3 regions of the Phascolarctobacterium faecium genome follow, and region 3 is predicted to be linked to each of the others. Evidence: riboswitches for the same ligand, from Rfam matches in the RefSeq annotation. Region 3 holds a riboswitch; each other region holds the start of a gene.

Region 1 (2,263 bases), 830 kb from region 3:
GATCAAAACTATCTTTCGCAGCAAAGAATTATATCCCACTAGAATTCACCTATAATCAATACTTTTGTATTTTTTGTTTATGCTAAAATATTTCACCTATAATTCATAATTATTGTACCACTGTTGTACCCCCCCGCAAGACATAAGCACGTTTTATTTTATATTTCAGTCTCATTTTTGCTCTTACTTATATTTTCATCGTACTTGTGCGGCAATATTTACAATCCCACTTGCCAGCACCTGATCTACAACAACAAAAAGCCTGACTCTATTCCCATAAGCCAGGCAAAAAAATAACCCCTCTCAACTTCCGCTGAGAGGGGAATATTTTTTATTTGCTATCTTACAATCACTATCCGATAAAATCAAACAGAGCTTACATTAAAAAGCAGGTACAACAGCGCCTTTATATTTCTCTTCGATGAATTTCTTTACTTCAGGGCTGGTTAAAGCTTTATCCAGTTTTTGCAGTTCCGGACGCTTATCGTCGCCTTTACGTATTGCTAAGATATTGGCATACGGAGAATCCTTCGGTTCAGTAAAGAGAGAATCTTTGACTGGATTCAGCTGTGCTTCCATAGCAAAATTGGAATTGATAACAGACAGATCAACATCATCCATGGAACGCGGCAGCAAAGCTGCTTCTATTTCCACGATCTGCAGATTTTTAGGATTATCAACAATATCGCCAGGCGTACCGGAAATGCCTACACAGTCACGCAGCTTGAGCAGCTTGGCGCTTTGCAGCAATGCCAGAGCACGGCCGCCGTTAGTAGGATCATTCGGGATTGCAACTTTAGCTCCGCTTGGAACATTATTTAAGTCTTTTAATTTTTTTGAATAAACCCCCATTGGTTCGATATGTACCTTGGTATAAGCAACCAGAGGCAGATTCCTTTCGGAAGCAAATTTCTCGAGATACGGAGTGTGCTGGAAGAAGTTGGCGTCTAATTCTTTATCAGCCAAAGACAAATTGGGTTTAACATAATCGCTGAATTCAATGATCTGCAGATCAACGCCTTCTTTAGCCAATTGCGGTTTGATCAGATTCAAAATTTCAGCATGCGGTACAGGCGTTGCGCCTACTTTCAGCACCACCTTTTTATCGCCGCTGTTAGCGGCTGGTTTGCTGTCGCCGCCACAGCCGGCAACGACTAATGCAATGCTGAACACTGCCAGCAAAGCCAGAAATAACTTTTTCATAAACAATCTCTCCTTTAAAATGAATTTAACACAGTACCTATCTTAGCTCGGTCGGACTAACAAAAAAGCTCTTTCCGAGGAAAGAGCGCTTGCTTCTGCTTTCCTCTCATCTATCAAGAATGTTCTTGCAGGATTTAGCACCATAGCTAGGCTTGGTTGCCGGGTTTCACAGGGCCTGTCCCTCCACCGCTCTCGATAAGAGTGTGTTATTCGATTGGCATTATGATAGCTCAACTAAATAAGCTTGTCAAGACTTTTGCAAAAAATAAGGAACTGCTTCTGCAGTCCCTTAAAGATTTGTTAAATTTGTTACTCTTTACTGTATTTGGCAATGCCAACTTTATAAAAATCGTTGCCTTCGCTGTCGATACAGACGATAGCAGGAAAATCTTTAACTTCATAACGGCGAATAGCTTCAGGCCCTAAATCTTCATAGGCAATCATTTCTTCGCCTTTGATAGATTTTGCAATAACTGCTGCCGCTCCGCCAATAGCAGCAAAATAAACAGCGCCATGCTCCACGCAGGCATCAATAACTTCCTGCGACCGCAGTCCTTTACCGATCATCCCACGCATACCCTGTTCGATCATCGTCGGGGTATATTTGTCCATACGCCCACTGGTCGTCGGTCCAGCACTGCCAACTACTTCACCGGGTTTAGTAGGGCTTGGACCTACGTAATAAATCACCTGATCCCTTACATCGAAGGGCAATTGCTCTCCCTTGGCCAGTGCTTCTGTCATACGCTTATGTGCCGCATCACGGGCAGTATAGATGTAACCGCTGATACGTACTACATCACCTGCGTGCAGGTCTTTGATCGTAGCTTCGCTTAACGGCGCATTGATATATTTGATAATCGCTTCACTCATCTCAGGCCCCTCCTTACAATACCATTTCTGCACGGCGTGCAGCATGGCAGTTCAGATTAACGGCAATCGGCAGGCCGCCGATATGGGTCGGTGCATATTCAATATTAACAGCTACGGCAGTAGTGCTGCCGCCCAGTCCGGAAGGACCTACGCCAGTCATATTGACACGTTTCAGCAGTTCTTTTTC
Region 2 (2,263 bases), 910 kb from region 3:
CAAGTTTTTTACAGGCAGGTTGATTGCCACATTTATATATTTCATGTAATGCTCCATTACTGTAAACTTTAACTTATTATACTTCTACTATTTAAATGAAAATTCCTTTATTTTTCCTACGGACAACAGTTTTTATACTAAGATAAAGAAAGTCACAGCTCCTGCAGAAGCTGTGACTTTACCAACATTTTAAATTACAAGCCTGCCTGTTCTTTCAAGGAAGCGGCTTTATCCGTACGCTCCCACGGCAGATCAATATCAGTACGTCCCATATGGCCGTAAGCAGCCGTTTGTTTATAGATCGGACGGCGCAGGTCCAAAGCTTTGATGATCGCAGCCGGACTCAGCGAGAAGTTTTTGCGCACCAGGTCAGCGATCTTATCATCGTCGATCTTACCGGTACCAAAGGTATCTACCAAAACAGATACAGGCTGTGCCACGCCGATAGCATAAGCCAGCTGAATCTCACATTTACCAGCCAGTCCGGCGGCAACGATATTTTTAGCAACGTAACGTGCGGCGTAAGCAGCGCTGCGGTCTACCTTTGTGGGGTCTTTACCCGAGAAAGCTCCGCCGCCATGACGTGCCATACCGCCGTAGGTATCGACAATGATCTTACGTCCGGTCAGACCGGAGTCACCCTGCGGGCCGCCGATAACAAAACGGCCGGTAGGATTGATATAGTATTTGGTATCAGCGTCCAGCATTTCTGCAGGTACGATCGGTTTAATAACATGCTCCATAATATCAGCGCGGATCTGCTCCATCGGAATTTCAGGCGCATGCTGAGAAGAAACTACTATAGCGTCGATACGTACGGGCTTACCGTCGTCGTATTCAACTGTAACCTGAGTTTTGCCATCAGGACGCAGATACGGTAAGGTACCGTTTTTACGAACTTCCGACAACCGACGGGCCAGCTTATGAGCCAGACAGATAGGCAGCGGCATATATTCTTCGGTTTCGTTAGTAGCGTAACCAAACATCATACCCTGGTCGCCGGCGCCTACCTCAGTTTCCTCTGCTTTGCCTTCTTTAGCTTCCAGTGCTTTATCAACACCTAAAGCGATATCGGCAGACTGCTCGTCGATAGAGATCAGCACGCCGCAGGTATTACCGTCAAAACCATATTTAGCACGGTCATAGCCAATATTGACTACAGTTTCACGGGCGATTTTCGGAATATCCACATAACAGTTTGTGGAAATCTCACCGACAACATGAATCTGACCGGTTGCCACCAAAGTTTCACACGCAACACGTCCCATCGGGTCCTGTTCTAAGATAGCGTCTAAAACCGCATCAGAAATCTGATCGGCGATCTTATCCGGATGTCCTTCTGTTACAGACTCAGAAGTAAATAATTTTCTCATAATTAGCCTCCTTTAGATAAAGTACACATCATCAATCTGCCTGCTTACTAAAAAAGCGCTCTCATAATGAGAGCGCTGCGTATTATTGTTCAGCATTCTCATCTCACGAATTATCGCAGGACTTAGCACCGTTTTGCAAGACTTTCACCTTACAATGGTTGCTGCGGTTTCACAGGGCCATTCCCTCCACCAGCTCTTGATGAGTAATATTCAATTACAATGCTTATTATAGCGGAACAACTTTCAAATTGCAACAGATTTTACAAAAATCTTTCATTTTTACATCCCGAGGCCTACAAAAGCTTATTTCTACGCCTTTTGAACGAGTTATACTATTTACGATTTGCGCAAACGCAGAACAGTATTCAAAAGCTCTTCTGCAACTTCTGCTTTGGTCATTTGCTCCAGCTCGCGCACTTCGCCGTCCGGAAACAGGAATTTAACGATATTGGTATCAGAGTTAAATCCTGCCCCCTGCAAAGTGACATCGTTAGCAACGATCATATCCAAATTCTTTTTGCAGATTTTTTCTTTTGCATTAGCAATCAGATTTTGAGTTTCGGCAGCAAATCCTACCAAAAACTGTTTTTCTTTACGTTCGCCCAGAGCTTTTAGAATATCAGGGTTTTTATCCATTACGACAGTTAAAGCGTCGTCAGTTTTCTTTTTGATTTTCTGTTCGGCAACATCATGGGGTCTGTAATCAGCCACAGCAGCAGCTTTGATCACTATATCCATGTCGTTGTAAGCTGCCAGACAGGCGTCCATCATCTGCTGCGTAGTTTCAACCTGCACCGTTTTGACATTAGCAGGCGGATTCAGCACCGACGGCCCCGAAACCAGCGTCACCTCGGCACCGCGGTCAGCAGCGGCCTGCGCGATAGCATAAC
Region 3 (2,263 bases):
ATGATCGCTACCATTAATATAATGAAGGGAGTTGAGCGGGTAGCGTTGACAATAGCGCCTAAAACGCTGTTTACAGGAGCGTTGGGCAGGATATGGTTTTTACGGGTGACGGTTAAGATCACGCCGAGCGGTACGCCGATGAGTGTGGCGAGTATTGTGGAAGCCAGCACCATATAGCAGGTTTCCCAAAAGGATTTAAGTAAAAGAGCTAACATTTCAGGAGACATAACCGATCACCTCAACTTTCAGCTGCTGTTCATGCAGATATTGCAGAGCATTTTTGATACCTGCGGCGCTTCCTGAAATCTCAATGACCAGGGTGCCGAAGGGTATATCCTTAAGCGAGTCGATATTACCGTAGATGATATTGATATCGACATCGAATTTTTTGACCATACCGGAAACGATCGGATCGCCGGCTGAGTTACCGATGAAGGATAATCGCACGATCAGTTTGCTGCCTTCGGTGTAGACTGCGCTGATTGAAGAAGATTGCAGCAGTGCAGGCAGTTCGACATTGTTGATGCTTTTGACGAAATCTTTGGTAGTGGGCTTCTGCGGATCGGTGAAAACATCGATCATGGAACCTTCTTCAATGATCTCGCCGTTTTCGATAACAGCTACTCTGTCACAGACTTCTTTGACTACTTCCATCTGATGTGTGATCATGACAATAGTCAGATTCAGGCGTTTATTGATATCTTTGAGCAGGTCGAGAATAGATTTTGTTGTCTGCGGGTCCAATGCCGAGGTTGCTTCATCACACAGCAGTACTTTAGGATCGCTGGCCAGAGCACGGGCAATACCGACACGTTGTTTCTGACCGCCTGACAACTGGCTGGGATAATAATCGCCGCGGTCCTGTAATTGTACCAGCTCCAGCAGCGGCTGCACCCGCTTTTTGATTTCAGACTGCGAAATACCCTGTATTTCCAGCGGAAAAGCGATATTATCATAAACTGTGCGGGAGGCCAGCAGATTAAAGTGCTGGAAGATCATCCCGATATTTTGGCGTGCTTTGCGCAGTTCCTGATTGTTCATTGCAGTCAGTTCCTGTCCATCCACAAAGACCTGACCGCCGGTAGGTACTTCCAGCATATTGATGCAGCGGATCAGGGTTGATTTACCGGCACCGCTGAGGCCGATGATACCGAATATTTCTCCGGCGTTGATATGCAGATTTGTTTTCTTTAAAGCGTGGATATCACCTGCATTGCTGTAATAGGTTTTTTCCACATTGCGTAAATCGATCATACAGCGTTCCTCTTTCTTTTCTAAAATCGTAAAAAAACCCTTCACACAGGTGAAGGGTAACGAAAGCGTTTCGTACTGCTTCATCTGTCGGATTTACATCCGTTGGATTTGGCACCGTTCACGTCGTGATGGTTGCCGTAGCTTCATAGGGCCAGTCCCTCGGCTACTCTTGATGAAATACCGTTTGAAGTTGTTAAACAAAATAATACACTTACAATCGGCACTTGTCAATAAAAATTTTAAAATTTTTGTAAAAAACCTTGCCTTTCACAAGATAAAGTGATAAAGTATAAAAGAAAAAAGGTGCTAGCACCAGCTAAATTTAAGGAGGCAATCATGGCTGCAAAAACCAGAGACCATTTGACCGATCAATTATTTAAAGCGATTCTTAGCTTAAAAAGTGAAGAGCAGTGTTCCAACTTTTTTGAGGATATTTGCACGATCAGCGAACTGAAATCCATGGCGCAGCGTTTGGAGGTTGCCAGAATGCTTGATGCAGGCTGTATTTATGAAGAGATAGTAGAAAAAACAGGCGCCAGTACGGCGACGATCTCACGGGTTAAACGCTGTTTGGTTTATGGCGCTGACGGCTATAATTCGATAATGCCATTATTAAAAAAGGAAGACAAGCACAATGCTGAATAATAAAGCTTTGCAGGTGCCGTATGGAACTAGGGACGTACTTCCGGGTGAAGCCGGCGCCAGAAGGATAATTGAAAATAAGCTTGCCTATACCTTTAAAGCCTGGGGCTATGACGAAGTGGTCACGCCGACTTTTGAATATCTGGATACTTTTGCCGCAGCAGGTCAGCTGTCAGACAGCAGTTTTAAATTTTTTGACCGTCGTAATAATATTTTATTGCTGCGGTCGGACATGACGACTCCTTTGGCGCGTTTGGTAGCTACTCGGCTCAATGAGGGACCGGCGGTAAAACGGCTTTTTTATCTGGCGAATCTATTTCGCTATGAGGAAACACAGGCCGGACGCCAGTGTGAGTTTAATCAGGCC

The links. Region 3 has a riboswitch for S-adenosylmethionine ahead of PFJ30894_RS03260 (methionine ABC transporter ATP-binding protein). Riboswitches for the same ligand answer to the same signal wherever they lie in the genome.
Region 1: it holds a riboswitch for S-adenosylmethionine, as region 3 does, so the genes downstream of both, PFJ30894_RS11005 (MetQ/NlpA family ABC transporter substrate-binding protein) here and PFJ30894_RS03260 (methionine ABC transporter ATP-binding protein) in region 3, are expected to answer to the same signal.
Region 2: it holds a riboswitch for S-adenosylmethionine, as region 3 does, so the genes downstream of both, metK (methionine adenosyltransferase) here and PFJ30894_RS03260 (methionine ABC transporter ATP-binding protein) in region 3, are expected to answer to the same signal.

Annotation. Positions count from the first base shown of each region.
Region 1 is NZ_AP019004.1:2,297,145-2,299,407, forward strand. It holds gene PFJ30894_RS11000 (sugar transferase) at 1-39, opposite strand, end outside; gene PFJ30894_RS11005 (MetQ/NlpA family ABC transporter substrate-binding protein) at 382-1,203, opposite strand; SAM riboswitch class I at 1,307-1,405, opposite strand; gene PFJ30894_RS11010 (Fe-S-containing hydro-lyase) at 1,513-2,076, opposite strand; gene PFJ30894_RS11015 (fumarate hydratase) at 2,090-2,263, opposite strand, start outside.
Region 2 is NZ_AP019004.1:1,583,171-1,585,433, reverse strand. It holds gene priA (replication restart helicase PriA) at 1-45, opposite strand, end outside; gene metK (methionine adenosyltransferase) at 195-1,373, opposite strand; SAM riboswitch class I at 1,469-1,579, opposite strand; gene coaBC (bifunctional phosphopantothenoylcysteine decarboxylase/phosphopantothenate--cysteine ligase CoaBC) at 1,710-2,263, opposite strand, start outside.
Region 3 is NZ_AP019004.1:672,975-675,237, forward strand. It holds gene PFJ30894_RS03255 (methionine ABC transporter permease) at 1-227, opposite strand, end outside; gene PFJ30894_RS03260 (methionine ABC transporter ATP-binding protein) at 217-1,254, opposite strand; SAM riboswitch class I at 1,332-1,433, opposite strand; gene PFJ30894_RS03265 (YerC/YecD family TrpR-related protein) at 1,591-1,899, shown strand; gene hisZ (ATP phosphoribosyltransferase regulatory subunit) at 1,889-2,263, shown strand, end outside.